3 regions of the Priestia aryabhattai genome follow, and region 1 is predicted to be linked to each of the others. Evidence: riboswitches for the same ligand, from Rfam matches in the RefSeq annotation. Region 1 holds a riboswitch; each other region holds the start of a gene.

Region 1 (6,637 bases):
ATGAAGCTGGATGCGTTTTTGCATTTCATTATCTGTTTGCCGACTTGTGGCAATATAAACAGCGCGCTTTGTACAAAAGGTTTGAACCATGTTCTCCGCTGCACGTGATTTGCCGCTTCGAACGCCTCCGCTAATAAAGATGATCATATTTCATCGAGTCCTTGTTTGATTACTTTAAGTAAATAGTCATTTTCTTCTTTTGTTTTTACAGCCAAACGGATATAGCGTCCATTTAAAAAGGGAAAGTTTTCAGTATGGCGAGCTACCACGCCATGACTTGCTAAATAGCCAAGCCATTCACGCGTTTTAATAGAAGACGGAACGCTGCAAAGATAATAGTTTGTTTGAGAAGGAGAGACCAAAAGCCCCCATTCCTCTAGTTGACTCAAAATCCGTTCCCGTTCTTGTTTAATATAATGTACGGTGTTTTTTACAAAGTCTTTTTCATCTACACATATCATCCCTACTTGCTGCGACAATCCATTTACACTCCAAGGAGGCTGCTTTTTAGACATCTTGCTAATGATTCTTTCATTTGCCAAAATATAGCCAAGGCGAAGCCCGGCAATATTAAACATCTTTGTCATGGAACGCACAATAATGATATGCTCATAATCCAGAATAAGAGAATCAAACGAAGGCTGATGTTCGACAAAATCAATAAATGCCTCATCAATCATTAAGTATGTACCATGATGAACAGCAGCTTTTACTACTTTCATCCATTCTTCATGACTATACATAACGCCCGTCGGATTATTTGGGTGACAAATCCACAGTACTTTTATGTCCGGGAGAATACTCATAATCAACTCTATATCCCAGCTCCAGCCATTTTCTTCAGCTAAAGGAATGTATGTCACTTCACATCCATAAGCTTTACTTGCTTGTTCGTATTCGACGAAAGTCGGCTGTACAATCCCTGCTTTCTCTTCTGAAAATAAAGAAGCAATAAGAAAAAATGCTTCAGCGGCGCCATTTGTTGGCAGCACTTGAGCAGCGGAAACACGATGAGCAGCTGCAAGTTTATTTTTTAAGTCTGTTACTTGAGGATCAGGATAACTAAACGCAGCATCCTTGAATTCGTTCCACTTTTCGTGAAGCACAGCTGGAGCCCCTAAAGGATTTGTGTTCACACTAAAATCTTTTATATGCGACAAATTCTTGGCCCCTATTGCTTTTAAAAAGACATTGGGGTTAGCTCCATGTGTAGGTAATAGCACTAATAACTCCTCCTAACAAAAGATATAATAACCAAGTAGCATAGACCGTCCTCTTCATAATGAAAACAGCTTGTTCAATATGACCGGCTTGCAGAGGAATGAGTGGTTCGCCCATCTTTGCACGATTAGATTCTATGCCTTTATATGTATTAAGCCCGCCGAGTTGAACACCTAAAAGAGCAGCCACTGCGCTTTCCCCGTATCCGCTATTTGGACTTGGATGCTTCTTAGCATCACGCTTAATCAAACTCATTACATGCCAAAGAGAATACTTGCTTTTTGCTACATTAACAGCGGTCATCACCACTGCAGTTAACCGACTTGGAATATAGTTTAATACGTCATCGGTTTTTGCACTAAAGTAGCCAAACAGAAAGTAGCGGTCATTTTTGTACCCAACCATTGAATCACATGTGTTAATAGCTCGGTAAAAAAAGGCTAGGGCTCCTCCTCCTATAAATGCATAAAAAAGCGGAGCTGTAATACCATCACTTGTATTTTCAGCGACAGTCTCTACCGTCGCTCTGGCAATTTCTCCTTCTGACAAACGATCTGTATCTCGTCCCACAATCATGCTTACTTCATATCTAGCTTTCTCCATATCTCCTAGCTGAAGCGGCTTTTGTACCTTATAAGCAGCTTCACTTAAGGAACGAGTAGATATGGTAGTCGCAATCATTACGCCCTCTACTAAAACACCTGCTATAAAATGAACTCCGTACAAAATATGAAGGAATAAGAAAGGAATAACTCCTGCGAGCACAACCATACTTATAACAAGAAGCAATCCCTTGAATCGTTTTCCTGTACCTTTATTTAACCTGGAATCCATCCAATAAATCCACTTGCCAAACCAACGCACGGGATGCGGCCAATTTTCCGGGTCGCCTATGATTCGGTCAATTAGTAAAGCAATCGTCATGGCCGTCATGTGTGCAATCATCACTTGTGTAATACTCATTTCTTCACCTCTTTTCCTTAAGTCCCTGCTCTAAGCTTATTTTCACCAGCTTGGCTACCGCTTGACCTAAAGCGGTCATAGAGCCTGCATATTCATATAACGGTCCCTGCTGAGACGCTGCAACTGAGATACTGTCCGTAGATGTTCCCGTAGCAATCGTCTTTGTAGCTGGATCTATGACACCCAGCTGTGACAGCATTTTTGTTTTGGCTTCTGTAGCCGCAATAAAAAGCTGTAAAAATGCAGCATCTGTAAGCTTTCCTTCAATAAAAAAAAACATATTAATTGTACCAGGAGAGGAATAGAATGGGACAGCTTCATCAGCTGTAATGTCCACTGCGTTTCCTACTCCCGCCGTTATCACTGAGGCTACTCTTACTCCGTAGCCCTCATAACAGTAAATCGCTCTTTCCTTTAACCAAACGGCTGTCATCAAACCTACGATTTGATCATGACGCACATTTTCTTTCATCAAATATTGCTCATACTCCAAAGAAGGAGTATCTGAATAATAGTTCTTGTGAACAAATCGATTGTAAAAGGTGTCCGTTTCCGTAATACCTGTTCCTAAAACGCCTGAGCTGTATGTTTTATAAGAAGTCTCGGTTTTCATGATTAAAAGCTCAGGCCGTTCTTCAATTTTAAGATGTGAAAAGGGACCAATCCCCTTTTCAATTCGAACTGGAATATGGTCCCTCTTCTTATTTATTGTACACCTCAGGGTATACCGCTTTTGCTAAGTCCTCTAAGCCATCTACAATACGAGGTCCTAAGCGATTGATTTTGTTTTGATCAATCTTCTCAATGTTACCCTCTTTTACAGCAGTCATGCTGCTCCAAGCGGGACGCTTCATAATCTCATTTTTATCTGCATCATACGTTGCTATAATAACGTCAGGGTTTAACTTAACAACCTGCTCTTCAGAAAACTTAACCCAACCGTCTTCACTAGCCGCTACGTTATCAGCACCGATCATAGTAAGCATTTCGTTCATGAACGTACCTTTTCCTGTTGTATAAATCTCAGGAGCTCCTGATACTTCTATCCATACTTTTTTACGATCTTCTTTTGAAATCGTTTTTGCTTTTTTCTCAATTGAAGCTACTTTTTCTTTCATGTCTTTAATTGTTTGGTTAGCTTCTTTTGTTTTACCCGTTAATTTACCGATTTGCGTAATAGAATCATAAACCGTATCAAACGTCGTTGAATCTTTTACAACAAATACCGGAATACCCGCGCTTTCAATTTGTTTAAATACTTCATCTGAAACGCCCATACTTGAAGCGTGTGCCAGCACTAAATCAGGATTTAAAGCAATAACTTTTTCTGCATTAACGTTCATATCTCCCACCTGCGCTTTTTTCTTTACGCTTTTAGGATAATCATCGTTGCTTGTTACACCGACTAATTCTTTTTCAAGGCCAAGGGCATATACAATCTCCGTATTACTTGGCATTAATGAAACGATTTTCTTAGGCTGTTTTTTCAACGTAATTTCTTTATCACGCGCGTCTTTTACCTTTACTGGAAACGCAGCTTGTGACGTTTGTGCTGTATCTTGCTTCGTTTTTTTATCACTGCTGCTTTGGTTGCCTGAACCGCATGCTGCAAGTACGATGACTAACAGTGCAATAATGGAATACGAAAGCCATTTTTTCATCTAAATACTCCCCCTATATATTGTTCATTGTGAATACGAAACCTCTATGTTAAAGGAAAAGCAAATGACCATGCAAAAAGCAGCGCTATCCCGTTTTTTCCGCTTTGACTATGTATACTGCTCGTCGGCAGCTTCAAAATAAAAAAGCTTTACTTTCAATTGAAAGCAAAGCAGGTAACGTCAAGGTAAGCAGGAAAAGAATCCATTCACTATACTTGATATGTATGTTCATTACCCTGCTTCACCCTTCCTCGAAGGTTTCACAGCTAACAATAAGGCAGGTCTCCTGACTTACGCACAAAGCGCTTACAGTGGCGGGACCGCGCTGGTTTTTCACCAGACTTCCCTTTTCACTCAATCTTTAAATTGAGACCTTATTGCTTTACGATTATTCACTTGTCCTAGTATACCCCACTCATCGAAAAATGGAAATAGCAATTCTCACAAAAAAAGCTGCGAGAATGCTCTCGCAGCTTAGGGAATTAAAGAGTTGCTAAAAATTCACGGACCGCTTCAGGCGTTTTAGCATTTGCACTGTGCAGGTGCGCAATTTTTTCACCGTTTTTATATACAAGAAGAGAAGGAATACCCATTACATTGTTTTCAGCAGAAAGTTCTTCAAACTCATCCTTGTCAATTTTAAACCATGCTTTATCTGTATTTTCGTCAACGATTTCACCAATGAACATATCCAAACGTTTGCAATCAGGACACCACGTTGTCGTAAAAATCCCAACGCTTAGTGTTTCATTCTTAATTTGTTCGCGAAATTGTTTTTCTTCCGTAAATTGTTTCATTGTGTTACCTCCAGCATTTATTCTTTCCTTCTCACTATTCTATGGTAAGAAGTCTGACTTCATTATAAACGATTTTTTTATCGTTGTGCTAATGTTTCAGCTTATTTAGACCATAACGGTTTTAGACGTAAAAAAATGCTAGCTTAAAAAAGCTAACATTTCGAAATCGTAGAATGTTGTGTCTATTATCAGCTAAACCATTTAGGCGGCATGTTTCGGTTCCAATAAATTTTCCCTAAATCATAATGCTTTTGAAAATTATCTGCAGCCGCATGATAGTGAAAATTAAACCAGTATCCATCTTTTGGAGGGTTTTCACGCCGCACATGAAACCGTATTAAGTCCTGACCGGTTTCCCGGTCATATACATGGAAAATCTTTTCACCATAGCCAGCAGCGGGGTGCTCGCTTATCTCGAGATTCTGAATTGACTGTTCACGTTCAGTGCCAATGCCGGTCAGCACTTCTTCAATTTTAGGTAACACTGCTTGACGAAATTCATCTTCAATGACAGGCCCAATTTTCGTTCCGAATTTTTCCACTGACTGTTTTTCGGCTGATTCCATTGCATACGTAACAAATGATGAAACGTCTTCATATTTTGGTTCTTCATATGGCAAATGAATATCTTCTATAACAGCTGTGACAGGAGTTGTTTCTCTTACATACCCTGCTTTATGTTGCTTGTCCGCTTTTGCATCATCAACGTATAAATATTCTGGTGGAGTGACAAGCCCAAATGTAAATACTGTAATAAATACAACTAGCATTCTTTTTATCCATCTAGGCATTCGTATCTTTCCTTTCTCATCTTTTCCCATATGGTCTTTTCATATCGTAAAATTCGTTATCATAACTCACTAGGTATTGTAACATACTTATTAATTTTTTACCTATATTTGCTTATTCATTTATGCTGTCTACGGGCATTCGACGACTTTTTAGTTAGCACCTTCCTTCTTTTGTTTGAGGTTGTCACACCGAGCGGAAACCTATACAAGATATTCCTGTTTTGCTGGATGCTTAAACACAAAAGTATTTTTATGTTCAAAAATATATCATACTTTTATGAACTTTAGATGAAATTCACAAAAAAAACTTCCAAAACTTTTTAATTCCTAAAAGGTTTTGGAAGTCTTTTCAATGATCGTGCTTCATTTTACTTTTTTGTTTATTTTTGTATGTCAATTGTACCGTAATGAAATTTTGATGTTTTTCGTTTTTGCACAGTAAATCCATGCTCTTCAAAACGACTGCTTTTCCAATGATCTTTTAACACGATCTTTTGTTTGGCCACTCTTTTTGCTTCTTGTATAGCCATTGGCGTCAACGTGGTATACAATGCGATCGCTTTAATACCATTAATTCCATTCGATTCATCAATTTGCTCTTGAAACATGGGATCAAAATAGACAACATCAAAAGAATTATCTTCACAGCATGCCAAAAACGATTCAAAATTTTGATGAACCACGTTTATACGCTTCATTGCATCGTTCAACTCTTTTACGTCACTTTTCCAATTTAAAAGTCCTTGTTTGACTAAATAAGCTACATAGCGGTTGCCTTCTAGTCCGACAACTTTTCCGCTTTTCCCTACCGCTGCGCTCGCCATCATGCTATCCGATGCAAGACCAAGTGTACAGTCAAGCACGCTCATTCCTTTTTCCAAACTAGCTGCTTCAATAAACGGATCACGTTCTCCACGCAGCCATCTCTTCACTCTAAACATAGCGGAATTTGGATGAAAAAAAATAGGTTCCTCTTCGTTTTGGACATGCAATTCTACTCTATTCTTACCGACAACCAGCACGTCTGCAGCTTGAAGATTCTGAAGATCTGCAACGGATTTTTTCTCTCTTGTTACAAAAGGTATACTTAAATCGGCGGCTATCTGTTTGGCTTTTACAATCATGTGTTCATTTGTTCGACCAGCAGTCGTAACAATCACTTTCATAACTCCCCCTACACTGTTTGGCTATTTACATAGAGAAA
Region 2 (6,637 bases), on a different contig from region 1:
ATCAAAAGAATATATTGCATGGTTTAAGTATGTGACACCCTACTACTATTTAGAGCTGGAGAAAGGCTATCTAACAGTTCTCTTTATTTTTGCAGCATTTTGTTTATGTACGGCACTTTGGAGTTTTAAAAGGAGAGAAGTATAACATGTATGCCATTGAAACAAGTAAATTAACTAAAAAGTATGGATCTAAAACAGTTGTTAACAGTATTAATTTACAAGTCCCACAAGGAGAAATTTACGGGTTTTTAGGAAGAAACGGAGCAGGAAAGTCTACATTTATTAATATGCTTACCGGCGTTTCATTTCCTTCAGCAGGAGAATTTACGCTGCTGGGACAGAGTGATATTGATTTAGAGCTTCAGAAGAAAATAGGCGTTCTTCCTGACTATGCCAACTTTTACGATGAGATGACAGCGCTCAATCACCTGCGCTATTTTGTAAAGATAAACGGCCATCGCTTTTCCAATGAACACTGTAGTAATATACTGAAGAAAGTAGGCTTAGAAGGACATGAGCATCAGAAAGTTGGAAATTTTTCATTTGGAATGAAAAAGAAGTTAGGAATTGCTCAAGCAATTGTAACAGACCCAGATATTATCTTTTTAGATGAACCAACTTCTGGAGTAGATGTTGAATCTGCTCTTCACATTCATGAACTAATAAGAGAACTTAAAGGTCAAGGCAAGACGATTTTTATGACGTCTCATAATTTAAATGAAGTCGAGAAGATTTGTACACGTGTAGCGATTATGAAAAATGGCGTCATTTTAATAGAAGGTACAATGGAAGAGCTCCGCTTTCAATATCAAGCGAAAAAAACGGTGATTATCAAACATGATCCTTATCCAAACAGCCACAAAGAATATATTCAACAGTTTTTCCGTACGTTGAGTCCCGAAGTTGAATACCATCACACGTACACAAAAGTGATGCTTCAAAAAGAAAGAAATATCCCTCTTATTATTCGCGAATTGATTCAATGCGGCATCGACATTTATCAAGTTCACGTAGAAGAACCTTCTTTGGAAGAAATCTTTTTGCAAAAAAATGTTGTGGATCACTCACAAGTAAGTTGATGAGCGAAAGCCTATTGATTTACTATTCGGCCTTTTATCAGCAAGAGTTAAGAAAATAAGTAAGAAATTAAAATACGTTATTTATAAATACCAGTTAGGAAGCTTCTGACAAAATCATGTTCATTTTCTCAAGAAACTGATAAGATAGCTAATGACATTTAAAAATAAGAAAGGATTTCGATTATGTTATCAGCTATTAATTCAGTAGATTATACCATTTTCCACGCGGTGAATCAGTATGCCTCGCATGTGAAGTTTGTAGATTCGCTGATGGTATTCTTTGCAGATTATGCCCAGTATGTACTTATCGTTTTACTCGGCTTGTTTTTACTTATTAATAAAAACGGCAGCCGTGTTATAGCATTTCAAGCCTTATGTGCTTGTGCCACAGGAGTCTTTATCAATAAAGTGATTAGTTTATTTGCTTATCGAGATCGTCCGTTTATCTCTCACCACGTGAATCAGCTTATTGATCACGCCGCGAATTCTTCATTTCCAAGCGATCATGCTACATCTGCATTAGTTATCACTTTTACCATTTGGCTGCACTTCAAGCGTTCAGGGCGCATGTGGGTTGTAATGGGTGCACTCATTGCATTTTCACGCGTATGGGTAGGTGTTCACTATCCATTCGATGTATTAACAGGAGCCATTTTAGGCTGCGTGTTGGCGTTATTTATTCATTATGTTATTTTTAATACGAAACTGATGAGGGCTATTACCAACCTGTCTATTTTTCGAAAATCAGCTTATGACGAACAGTCTCAATATTATTAAGAAAAAGTCGCAAATATGCGGCTTTTTTTATTGGGGAATTTTTAATGCATTTAATACTTGTTTTTTAAAATTGAATTGTGTACAATTAAATTACGGAAACGATAAATGAAAAACTTTTAATAAAAAAGAAGAGAGGTTTATACATGAAAGCTTTATATGAAACAACAGTCGTTAACACAGGTGGAAGAACAGGAGAAGTTCATTCTTTAGATAACATCTTTAATTTGGATGTTGCAACACCTCCAGCGCTTGGTGGAGAAGCAACAACAGCAACAAACCCAGAGCAGCTATTTGCAGCTGGATACAGTGCTTGTTTCAACAGTGCGTTAGAATTTATGTTGAAAAAACACAGCGTAGAAATCAAAAGCAGTGAAGTAAAAGCTACGGTTCAGCTGCTTCCAGATAAAGCTGATCAAGGAGTAAAAATTGGAGTAGCGCTTGAAGCTCATATCGAAGGACTAGATTTAGAAACAGCGAAAAAATATGTAGACCTAGCTCACTCATACTGCCCGTATTCAAAAGCAATCAGCGGTAACGTAGACGTCACAGTAGAAGTAGTTTAATTGCTTTAAAAATCCTGCTAAGCATATAAAGCTTAGCGGGATTTTTTTATTTGAATTTTCTCTATTCATTTGTAAGCAGTACTAGTATAATGAGGAAGAAAATGAAATCATTCGCACAGTTTAGGTGCTCTTACATAGCGTAAGAGGTAACAGGGAATCGAGTGCAAATCTCGAGCGGTCCAGCCACTGTAAGCAGGGAGTTTTCTATCATATCGTCACTCAAAATGGGGAAGGCGGTAGAAAATGATGATCTCAAGCCAGGAGACCTACCTATTCTGTACACTTGACTCTTCTAGGAAAGAGGCGGTGTATCAAGGTACGCAGTGAGCAATTGCTGTTTATTTTCATATACCGACACATCCTCAATTTCTATAGAATTGAGGCTTTTTTACGTTTTATTTTAAAAAAAGGAGTGTAGGAAATGGAAGGTTTATCAGTTTTTTTACTTGTCTTTTTATTAGGAATCAGACACGGATTGGATGCCGATCACTTGGCTTTTATCGACGGCCAGACCCGATATAATTGGCGAATGGGCAGCCGTTTTGCCCCGTGGGTCGGAACACTGTTTTCACTAGGTCACGGAGGAATTGTGGCCGTCACGGCTGGGGTGCTGGGCGTGGTGATGAAAAATTTTACGTTTCCATCGTATTTCGATCATTTTGCATCTTGGGTATCAATTATCTCGCTTTTTCTAATTGGGACATTAAACGCATATCATTTGCTTCGAACCAAAAATAAAGAGGAAGAGTTTCAGCTGAGCGGATTAAAAGGGAAGTTTATGCCGAAAATCGCAAAAGGAACAACTAATCCTTTCCTAATTATTCTTGTAGGAGCGTTGTTTGCTTTAGCAGCCGAAACGGTCAGTCAAACGGCCGTGTGGTCTCTAGCTGTAGGGAACACAGGCAAGTATACGCCGCTTTTATTAGGGCTAGTATTTATGTTTGGCATGATGCTGACAGATACAATCGATTCAATGATTGTACATAAAATGGTGAATGAATCGAGTAAATTTGGACAATCTGCTTCCCGCTTGATGGGCTGGGTTATTGTTATTCTCGCATATGGTGTGTCATTCTACTTAGCGTTCACTTTCTTTAATCCGTGGGCCGAAGTGAATTTTGAAATGGTTGGCGTTATTCTGTTTATTTTCTTAGTGTCTATGTTTGTTTTTGTGAGTGTGAAATCAAAAGGGAAAAATATCAAAATAAATGTCAATTAATAAAATGAAAGCTTTAATCTGTTGAAGATTGAAGCTTTTTTGTATGAATTTGTTGAAGTTTATGGCTATTTTCGGTCGGTTATGAATAAGTTAAAGTATTATCTGTATTTTAAGGATGGAAAATTGTCTGAAAACCATTATAATTAAGGATAATTTAAGATCGTTATGTGAAACGTAGAACATACTCATACGTACGATAAATAAAATTAGTGAATGCAGGCAGCAGGGGTTGTTTGGAGGAGGAATTGATTTGAGTCAGGTAATGGTAGAACAAAGTGTATTTAGTTATTTAAAAGAACATGAACAAGAGATGCTTGAAGATTTAGTTGGATTTGTGAAAAAAGAATCACCATCCTATAGTAAAGAGTTAGTGGATCAGTGTGGAATGTATTTAACGCAGCTGTTTCAAAAGCGTCTAGGCGTAGGGCACGAAGTCATAGAAGAAAAAGAAGTAGGAAACCACTTGAAATTTACGATTGGAGAAGGAGAAAAGCAGCTTTTAATCATTGGTCACTTTGACACGGTATGGGAAAAGGGAAGGCTGAGCTTAAGAACAGAGGGAAACAAGCTGTACGGTCCGGGAATTTTAGACATGAAAGGTGGCATTGTGCAATCTATATGGGCGATTAAAGCGATTCAAGAGCTCGGCTTAGCGCTGGATAAAAAAATTGTGTTTTTCTGCAATTCAGATGAAGAGATTGGGTCGATTTCTTCTAAAAAATATATTGAAGAAGAAGCACAAAGAAGTGAAGCAGTGCTAGTAGCAGAACCTGCGGTCGCGGGTTCTGGCGCGTTAAAAACGTCGCGCAAAGGAGCGGGAATTTTCACCGTAAAAGTATGGGGACGAGCAGCACATGCGGGTAATCACCACAAAGAAGGAATCAATGCTATTGAAGAGCTGGCGCGCCAAGTGATTTTCCTTCAAGGTTTAACAGATTACGAAAAAGGTACAACGGTGAACGTTGGGACATTTACGGGAGGCAGCGGTACAAATGTAGTGCCGGAATATGCAGAAGCGCACGTGGATTTACGTGTTTCTACAGAAGAAGAAGCTAAACGCATGACGGATATTATTTTGAATTTAACCCCCATTTTAAAAGGGATTAAGCTAGAAGTAACGGGAGGCATGAACCGTCCTCCGATGGTCAAGTCTAAACAAACGGAAGAGTTATTTGAATGCGCTCAGTCAATCGCGGCCAAACTGGGAATGAAATTAGAAGAAGCAGCTGTTGGAGGCGGAAGCGATGGCAATTTTACAGCGGCCATTGGCGTTCCCACACTAGATGGATTGGGAGCATGCGGAAAAGGAATACATGCGGAATATGAACATATCCAAATTGATACGTTGTCCGAGCGTTCTTCTTTATTTGCGAATTTGTTGTTGCAAATATAAAAATCCCCGCCTCAAAAGGCGGGGATTAAGTTAGAAGCTTATATTGGGAGAGTATAAGCTTTTTTTTATTTACTGCTTTCTTCTTGAAGAGAAAAGGCAGTTTCTTTCTTTTTGAATACCACTTGATCAAGAGCAAGGAATTGGCTTCCTGCAAGAAACAAGTGAGCAGACATTGCAATTAAGGCGATATCAAACTCAAATCCGCCTACAAATCCGCTTTTAAGCTTTGCTGTGAAAATAGCGCCAAGCATAATCGCTACAAATAAAGCAGCTACGACTCTTGTTGCTAGACCAAGAATAATAAGAACCCCACCTACAAGTTCAATCGTTGCAACAATGTATGCCATGAAACCAGGGATTCCTAGGCTATCAAAGAACCCTACTGTATTTTCAATCCCGCCTTGCCATTTTTGAAGACCGTGTACTAAAAATGTAAAACCTAATACTAAACGAATAATAAGTGAACCAATTTCGACGTTTTTATTCACTTTACTTCCTCCTTTAAGTGTATTTGAAAAACACTACATTATGTAGTGTGAAAGCCCGAAAAAAGAAATATAGCAATCAAATCAGAAAGTCTTTCTGATTTGGATAATTTTTCAACATTATGAACATCACACTACACATTGTAGTGTGATGTTCGTCCTTAGTCAAGTGAAAATATGAAATTAGACCATTTGGCATACAAAAGCTTCCTAATGAGCACTTGAAAACTCCTTTAATTATGTACAAGTCAGTCCCTTATTTTCAATCTCATTCTCCAACATGCTATACTGATGGCGGAGGTGTTACGATGCGTTTAGAAAATAAAAGGGTTATTGCGCTTGTTAGTGCAGACTTTGAAGATCTAGAACTATGGTATCCAGTGATGCGTCTTCGAGAAGAAGGAGCAGAAGTACATTTAGTTGGAGAAAAAGCAAATGAAACGTACATGGGGAAATACGGTGTTCCAGCCGTATCGGACTATTCATTTAAAGATGTAGATCCAGCTGAATATGACGCTATTTTAGTACCTGGAGGCTGGGCGCCAGATAAACTGCGCCGCTACCCTGAAGTGATTGAAATGGTTCGTCATATGGATGAACAGCAAAAGCCAATCGGCCAAATCTGTCATGCAGGATGGGTATTAATCTCTGCAAAAATCTTAGATGGCCGAAACGTAACAAGTACGCCAGGAATCAAAGATGATATGGAAAATGCCGGAGCCATTTGGCATGATGAAGCAGTCGTAATCGACGGACACGTCATCTCAAGCCGCCGTCCGCCAGACCTTCCTCCTTATGCAAAAGCATTTGCTGATGTACTAGCAGAGCAATAAGCAAAAAGCCGAAACCACACTGGTTTCGGCTTTTTTTGTAAGGTGTTTCCAACTTGAGGGGTGTCGGGTATATGAGACTAAAGGTTATGAAAAAAATTACATTGATTTGAATAAATCATATACAAATAGTGTAAAAGACCGTAGGGATGACCTATTTATTGGTAAAGAATAGGTCGCGTATGATGGAAGGTGGATCAATTTATTAGGCAGTAGCTTCAAAGAAAGGGAGGGATACTGGTGAGTGAATTATGGGGGCGCTACGGAAAAATTGCTTGTATAATCTTTTAT
Region 3 (6,637 bases), on a different contig from region 1:
TGAACAATTGGGTACTGTTCATCTGTAAACGGATGAGGCCCAAGCTCTTCTGTAATCATTTCAAAACTTTTTCCTTCAATTTGCTGAGGCTGAACAGTTAACGGTTTAAATTCTGTACGAAAATCCATCTCAATCAACTCCTAGTTTGGTTTACTAAAGCATGAACCACTTCTTCAAACGTAGAATAAACGGTCCCATACTCGATTTTTGGTCGCCCAATCATAATGATATCTAAGCCCAACTCTTTGGCTGCTTCCACTTTTTCATCCACAGATCCAACTTTTCCGCTTTCTTTTGTGACCATGACCGTCACTCCGTACTGCTTATACAGCGCTCGGTCAAACTCTTTTGTAAACGGCCCTTGAATAGCAATAATATTTTTTTGCGGCAGTCCTAATTGCTGGCACTTTTCCATATTATCCAGCCTTGGAAGCATACGAGCAACAAGCCGTACATCTGAAAGAGGAAGCAGCTTTTCTGTAAAAACCTGCAGCGTCTTGCTGCCTGTTGTCAGCATAATAACTCCTTTTTTCTCAGCTGCTACTTCTGCTGCTTCTTCATACGTAGAAACCATCGTCATATTATCATAGGTAAAAGCCTGCGAAGCCCGCTCATAGCGTATGTAAGGAATCGCTGTTTCAGCAGCCGCACCGATAGCATTTTTAGACGCTTCTTCGGCAAAAGGATGACTTGCATCAACAATAGCTTTTACACCATGTTCGTTTATAAAATCCGTCATATCTTCTTTTGTGAGACGTCCAATTTTCACTTTCACTTCTGCTCGCTGTAATTCGATTGCTGCATTGTCGGTTACAACCGTTGCCGTAACGTCATAACCTGCTTTTTTCACTTGCACGGCTAATGCACGTGCATCGCTAGTTCCAGCTAACAATAAAATCATTTTAGCTCGCCGACCTTATCTTCATGGTGATCGTGGTGATCGTGGTGATGGTGTCCGTGATCATGGTCATGATCGTGATGATGATGGTGATCAATATGCTCCATAATGCCGAGGCGATATTGACACGTATCGCAGTTCATTTTCACTTCACCTTCTAATCCTTCTTCAGCACGTTCTTTTAAAATTGTCTGCAGTTTTGGATGAAAACCGAAATAGCCGGCTAGCTTAAACTCAATGTCTTCATGCTGCAATTTATAATGCTTAACCATTTCTTCTAAACGCTTAATTAATACGCCTGTAAATAAGAAATACGGAAGAATCACCACTTTTTTAGCGCCTAATTTCAAACATCGCTCCACTCCTTCATCAATCAATGGAGCGGTCACGCCCATAAAAGAAGTTTCAACGATTTTATAGTTTGTTTTTTCCCAAAGAAGGCGCGTAATTTTATATAAATCACTGTTTGCATCAGGATCACTTCCTCCTCGTCCTAAGACAATAACAGCCGTGTCTTCAGCTGGAGTTTCTAAATTCTCTCCTGATTCTTGTAATCTCGTTTTTAAAATTTCAAGAGCTTCTTCATGAACGCCAATGGGACGCCCGTATACGAAGTTTACATGTGGATATTTTTCCTTGGCCTCATCTATAGCCGCCGGAATATGTATTTTAGAATGACCAGCAGGCAAGAGCATAATCGGAATCACAACTACATCTTGTGCTCCTTTTGCCACACACGTGTCAATTCCTTGACTTACATTCGGACGTTCAAACTCCAGAAAACACGTTTCTACTAAAATAGATGCGTCCCAATCATGCTTCATAGTAGAAATAAACTCGCGAATTTGATCGTTCCCTTCAGGATCTCTGCTTCCATGACCTACAAATAAAACTGATTTCATATAATGTCCTCCCATTTCTTAATCTCCGCACGGAGCTGGTTCTACTTTTATTTTTGGTGTTATATCTTGATAGTCGAAACCATAGACGTTCTTCACACGCTTAAAGAATTTATGAAACCGCTCATTAGGATGACCTTTTTCTTTATATTCATGGATAATATTCTCCACTATTTCAACAATGTCATCGGGCGCTATGCCTTCCGCTACAATTTGACCTGAATGCGCATTGCGTCCAACCGTTTTAGCTCCTAAAAATAAGTCAAACGCACCTTTTCTATAGACAATGCCGATATCTTCTTGAACAGCACCGTAACAAGCCATACCGCATCCATTAATACCAAGCTTCAGCTCTTTTGGCATGTCCATTCCCCCCAGGCGTTTTTGTAATTCTTCCGTATGTGGAATGGCATCGCTTTTTTCTCCATCGCAAAAATCACACGCTTTGATTGTGAACACGTCTCCGACCGGAGATAATAAAAAGGAAGCTGCTTGGAGCTTTTCAATGATCATATCTGGATGAGCCGTTGGAATTTGCAGTTTGATTTGATGGTCAGGTGTATACTCCATCGTACCTTTTTCACCAACAACTTCTGCTAGTGTGGTCATTTGAACAGGCGTGAATTTCTTATTTGCAAGTCCTGGACTAACTGCTACTTCAAAAATAGACTCGATTGGCTGGTGTACGACCGCAGAAGTGGATTCACCTAAAATTGCTTGAAGCGCTTCTTCTGCAAGGGCTCGTGAAGCTGCTGTTTCTTCTCTTGTGTTCTGAACTGCTTCAATAGCTGAAGCTGATTGCTTTACAGCCTCCTCTTGATCAAGAGCCCATGGTTCTGCTTCTTTTCGAAGTCGCTGATGAGGTCTTAGCGGCTGCTCTGTTTGGTTGAGGGTATATTTCCGCTGATACCCGCGCGGTGTAATCATTAAATCGTCGTAAAAGAATGTAGAGGAATTTCCAACAACAACGGTAGTCAGCATGCCGATTTCATGATTTAACATATCTTTTAAATTGGTCATTACGACTTCTTCACGGTCACGATAAGCGCTTTTCACAAGACCAACAGGCGTATCAGGGGAACGGTATTTTAATAGAATCCTTTGCGCTTCAACAATTTGCCTTGTTCGTCTTCCGCTTTTCGGATTATAAAAAGCCACTACAAAATCTGCTTGTGCAGCTGCTTCAATTCGTTTTTCGATTAGCTCCCAAGGCGTAAGATGATCACTTAAACTAATCGTACAGGCATCATGCATTACGGGTGCACCAAGGAGAGATGCACATGAATTAATGGCCGAAATGCCAGGAATTACTTCCAGCTCTACGCCCGTTTCCTTTTTCCAGCCCTTTTCAATCAACACTTCATACACAAGTCCAGCCATTCCGTATACTCCTGCATCTCCGCTTGAAATAACCGCCACGGTTTTCCCTGCTTCAGCTTGCTTTACAGCTTCTTGTGCACGGCTTACTTCTTCGGTCATTCCTGTACTGATAATTTGCTGATTCGTTAACAGTCCTTGAATTAATTCCACATAGGTTTTATAACCGATGATCATATCACTTTCTTGAATGGCTTCTCTTGCTCGCTGTGTAATATGTTCAAAGCTTCCTGGACCGAATCCAATAACTAACAGTTTACCTTTCATGCTAGCTCCTCCTTTATGCGTTACTTTTTACTTTGTCAATTCCTTCTATGGAGTCACTGTTTTCTGGAGAAACGAAACCCTTTTGATCATATTCATAAATAAGCGATTCCTTTAAGCTGCAGCCACCTGCTAAATGCTCTTCGACAATCCGGTGAGCCACTTTTTCAGTGACCTGCTTGTACCAGTCTCCCGAAGGATATACGATAGCTACAGGAGCATCTTTGCATCGTCCGTTACAGCGCGTACGCGTTGTATGAACCGCTTCATCTAAGTTCAGTTCCCCCACTTTATTACGAATAGCTTGCGTGGCTTCTTCTCCACCTTTTCTCATACAGCTACTTCCATTACAAATCAACACGTGATGTTTTGTTCCATTTAAGTTCCACGTCGTCACACTCATTCGCTCCTTTACTAAAAAAAAGCGCCTCTATCAATGATAGAGGCGCAGAAAAATTCAAACTAAGTTTTTGCACTTCCACCTATATCCCGTAGGGTAAGCTTAGCATTAGAAAAAGGCTGGTTTCCTGACTTCGATTCATCACTTGATTGCGCCTTCCCGAATACAGTGGCAAATGCAATCAGCTCCTCTTCACAGTGGCGGGTACGCGCTGGCTTCACACCAGACTTCCCATTTAACGCAATGTAAATATTACGCACCTTTTTTTTGCACGATATGCAGTTTTATGCTACGAGAAAAACCCGCTTCGCTAATATGCGAGCGGGTAAAACGTCAGAATAAAAGTGTACACGAATGCCACTTTAAGCCAACGTTTCCCTTCCCGCTCCCCGGAGAAATAGAAACTTCACAATAAAGACAGGTCTCCTGACTTGTGTATCATTCTACTTGAGAACCTTCCCGTGATTTTTTCACAGTGGTTATACTCGTTCGTCCACACTTACAGTTGCGGGGGCAGTACTGGTCTTTCACCAGTTTCCCTATTAAGCCTTCTTGGCACCTTTACTGTTGCTGTTTGATATATATGAACCTTTTAAACTATCAGAATAATAGAAGTAACTACCATATCATAGCGTACATTTTTTTTTATTTCAACTCTATTCTTTTCGTAAGATACAAGAGGCTATAAAAAAACAAGAGCAAAAAATCAGCTCTTGTTTTTCTACTATATAGCTACCAATGTTAAATGAGGATCATTATAATACACGACTTCTGAAAGAACTTTACAGCCATTTGTTTTTGCAAAAGCTTCTCTCGCCTGCTTTTCAGTTTCAAATTCAAACATTTTCATTTCTTTTCCAGCATACACCGTCAGTACCCACATGAAAAGATTCGCCTCCGATTATTGTAGTGATCGCTATATCCACATTATGACGAAACCATTTCCTTTTGAAAACCCATTCTACAAAACTTGTCATAAGAAAATTTTAAAAATTTAAAAACATTTTAACTCCTGGAAATGAACAAAATGTACAAAAGATCTAAGCAGTATTATACCTTTTTAAAAAAGGCGCTTTCTTAATCAACTGGTGCTTCACCAGTAAAAATATGTATAGTATCTATAAAAAAAGAAGCCGGCTATCCGGCTTCTTTTTAGGAAAGAACAGACATAATAACCCCGTCCTGCTCTTTGTTTTGCATAAAAATACATTAACTAAATATTCACCTCTTAAAGCTGAACCATATTTGACTGAATATAGTGATAAAGAAGCTTATACGTATGATTTAATGAATCTTGATGCGTTCTCTCAAACGCATGAGAAGAATCAATTCCTGGACCAATTAAGCCGTGTACGATGTCATGTCCAGCACGAATAGCAGCAGAAGCATCTGATCCGTAAAACGGATAAATATCTAATTTGTACTGAATATCATGCTGCTTGGCTAACTCCACCAAATGTTTTCTCAAACCGTAATGATATGGGCCGCTTGAATCTTTTACACAAATAGACACGGTGTATTCATCGGTAGATTGCCCATCACCCATAGCACCCATATCAACCGCTAAGTATTCTACTGTTTGAGGCGTAATGTTCGAATTTCCTCCGTATCCAATTTCTTCATTATTGGAAATGAGAAAGTGCGTGGTGTATGGCAGTTCTATTTGTTCTTCTTGAATCGTTTTAATGAGCTGAAGCAATAAAGCTACGCTTGCTTTATCATCAAGATGACGGGATTTAACAAAACCGCTTTTTGTTATTTCTACACGAGGATTAAACGAAACAAAATCGCCGACTTCAATTCCAAGGCTGAGAACATCTTCTGCACTATGTACTTTTTCATCCAGTCGAATTTCTATATTTTCTTGATTTCGCTCAGCTTTTCCTGCATCTTTATACACATGGACAGATGTTTGATGCATAAGGATGGTTCCTGTAAATACTTCTCCTGATGAAATTTCAATTTCACAATATTCTCCTTCAATGGAATTGTAGCGAAATCCTCCAATTAAGTCGATTTTCAGACGCCCACTCGGTTTGATTTCTTTTACCATGGCACCTAATGTATCGACATGAGCCGTCAGCATGCGGTGATGATCAGTATCTTTACCGGGAATTGTAGCGACTAGGCCTCCTTTTCGATTGCGATACGTTTGAATATTTAGCTCTTTTACATAGTCTTCGACAAATGAAATAACCTTTTCTGTATTGCCAGAAGGACTGGGAATCGAAACAAGCTTTTTAATTAACTGAACAGTTTCCGTCATTATGACACTTCCTTTGTCTCTCATTTCTTTTATTTTACCATATGTTTCAAAAAAGATAACAGGCAGCTACAAACAAAAAAGCCGGGCAGCTGCCCGGCTTTTTTGTATTAAGCTATGTTTGATTTCTTTAATTCGTTTGTGTAATTTAATGATTTTTGCTTATCAAATTCACCTTCAGACTTCGACATCACAATAGCAGCTAATGCATTTCCTACTACGTTAACTGTGGTACGCATCATATCAAGAATGCGGTCAATTCCTGCAATAAATGCCATGCCTTCAAGAGGGAAGCCCATGGATTCAAGTGTAGCAAGTACAACTACAAACGATGCCCCCGGCACACCAGCCATTCCTTTTGACGTTAACATCAGAACAAGAAGGAGCTGAATTTGATCCATAATGGAAAGGTCGATGCCGTACATTTGAGCAATAAATAATGATGCCAGCGCCTGATAAATGGTTGAACCATCTAAGTTAAACGTGTAACCTGTTGGAATTACAAACGATGTAACCGATTTAGAACAACCGAAGTC

What was found. A riboswitch is a leader RNA that binds a small molecule or an ion and turns the genes downstream of it on or off. The one in region 1 is predicted to bind cobalamin.
Region 2: it holds a riboswitch for cobalamin, as region 1 does, so the genes downstream of both, M3225_RS23185 (HoxN/HupN/NixA family nickel/cobalt transporter) here and M3225_RS19375 (ABC transporter substrate-binding protein) in region 1, are expected to answer to the same signal.
Region 3: it holds a riboswitch for cobalamin, as region 1 does, so the genes downstream of both, M3225_RS10995 ((2Fe-2S) ferredoxin domain-containing protein) here and M3225_RS19375 (ABC transporter substrate-binding protein) in region 1, are expected to answer to the same signal.

What each region holds. Positions count from the first base shown of each region.
Region 1 is NZ_JAMBOQ010000004.1:159,526-166,162, reverse strand. It holds gene M3225_RS19395 (bifunctional adenosylcobinamide kinase/adenosylcobinamide-phosphate guanylyltransferase) at 1-147, opposite strand, end outside; gene cobD (threonine-phosphate decarboxylase CobD) at 144-1,223, opposite strand; gene cbiB (adenosylcobinamide-phosphate synthase CbiB) at 1,198-2,184, opposite strand; gene M3225_RS19380 (adenosylcobinamide amidohydrolase) at 2,189-2,797, opposite strand; gene M3225_RS19375 (ABC transporter substrate-binding protein) at 2,886-3,845, opposite strand; cobalamin riboswitch at 4,105-4,237, opposite strand; gene M3225_RS19370 (thioredoxin family protein) at 4,328-4,663, opposite strand; gene M3225_RS19365 (YpjP family protein) at 4,831-5,433, opposite strand; gene M3225_RS19360 (class I SAM-dependent methyltransferase) at 5,814-6,593, opposite strand.
Region 2 is NZ_JAMBOQ010000006.1:59,515-66,151, forward strand. It holds gene M3225_RS23170 (ABC transporter ATP-binding protein) at 147-1,079, shown strand; gene M3225_RS23175 (undecaprenyl-diphosphatase) at 1,263-1,856, shown strand; gene M3225_RS23180 (organic hydroperoxide resistance protein) at 2,000-2,419, shown strand; cobalamin riboswitch at 2,525-2,707, shown strand; gene M3225_RS23185 (HoxN/HupN/NixA family nickel/cobalt transporter) at 2,841-3,638, shown strand; gene M3225_RS23190 (M20 family metallopeptidase) at 3,868-5,031, shown strand; gene M3225_RS23195 (DoxX family protein) at 5,097-5,519, opposite strand; gene M3225_RS23200 (type 1 glutamine amidotransferase domain-containing protein) at 5,825-6,349, shown strand; gene M3225_RS23205 (hypothetical protein) at 6,587-6,637, shown strand, end outside.
Region 3 is NZ_JAMBOQ010000002.1:800,815-807,451, reverse strand. It holds gene M3225_RS11015 (precorrin-8X methylmutase) at 1-128, opposite strand, end outside; gene cobK (precorrin-6A reductase) at 134-901, opposite strand; gene M3225_RS11005 (sirohydrochlorin chelatase) at 898-1,800, opposite strand; gene cobJ (precorrin-3B C(17)-methyltransferase) at 1,819-3,441, opposite strand; gene M3225_RS10995 ((2Fe-2S) ferredoxin domain-containing protein) at 3,455-3,835, opposite strand; cobalamin riboswitch at 3,939-4,117, opposite strand; cobalamin riboswitch at 4,238-4,416, opposite strand; gene M3225_RS10990 (hypothetical protein) at 4,563-4,721, opposite strand; gene M3225_RS10985 (M42 family metallopeptidase) at 5,067-6,104, opposite strand; gene M3225_RS10980 (cation:dicarboxylate symporter family transporter) at 6,212-6,637, opposite strand, start outside.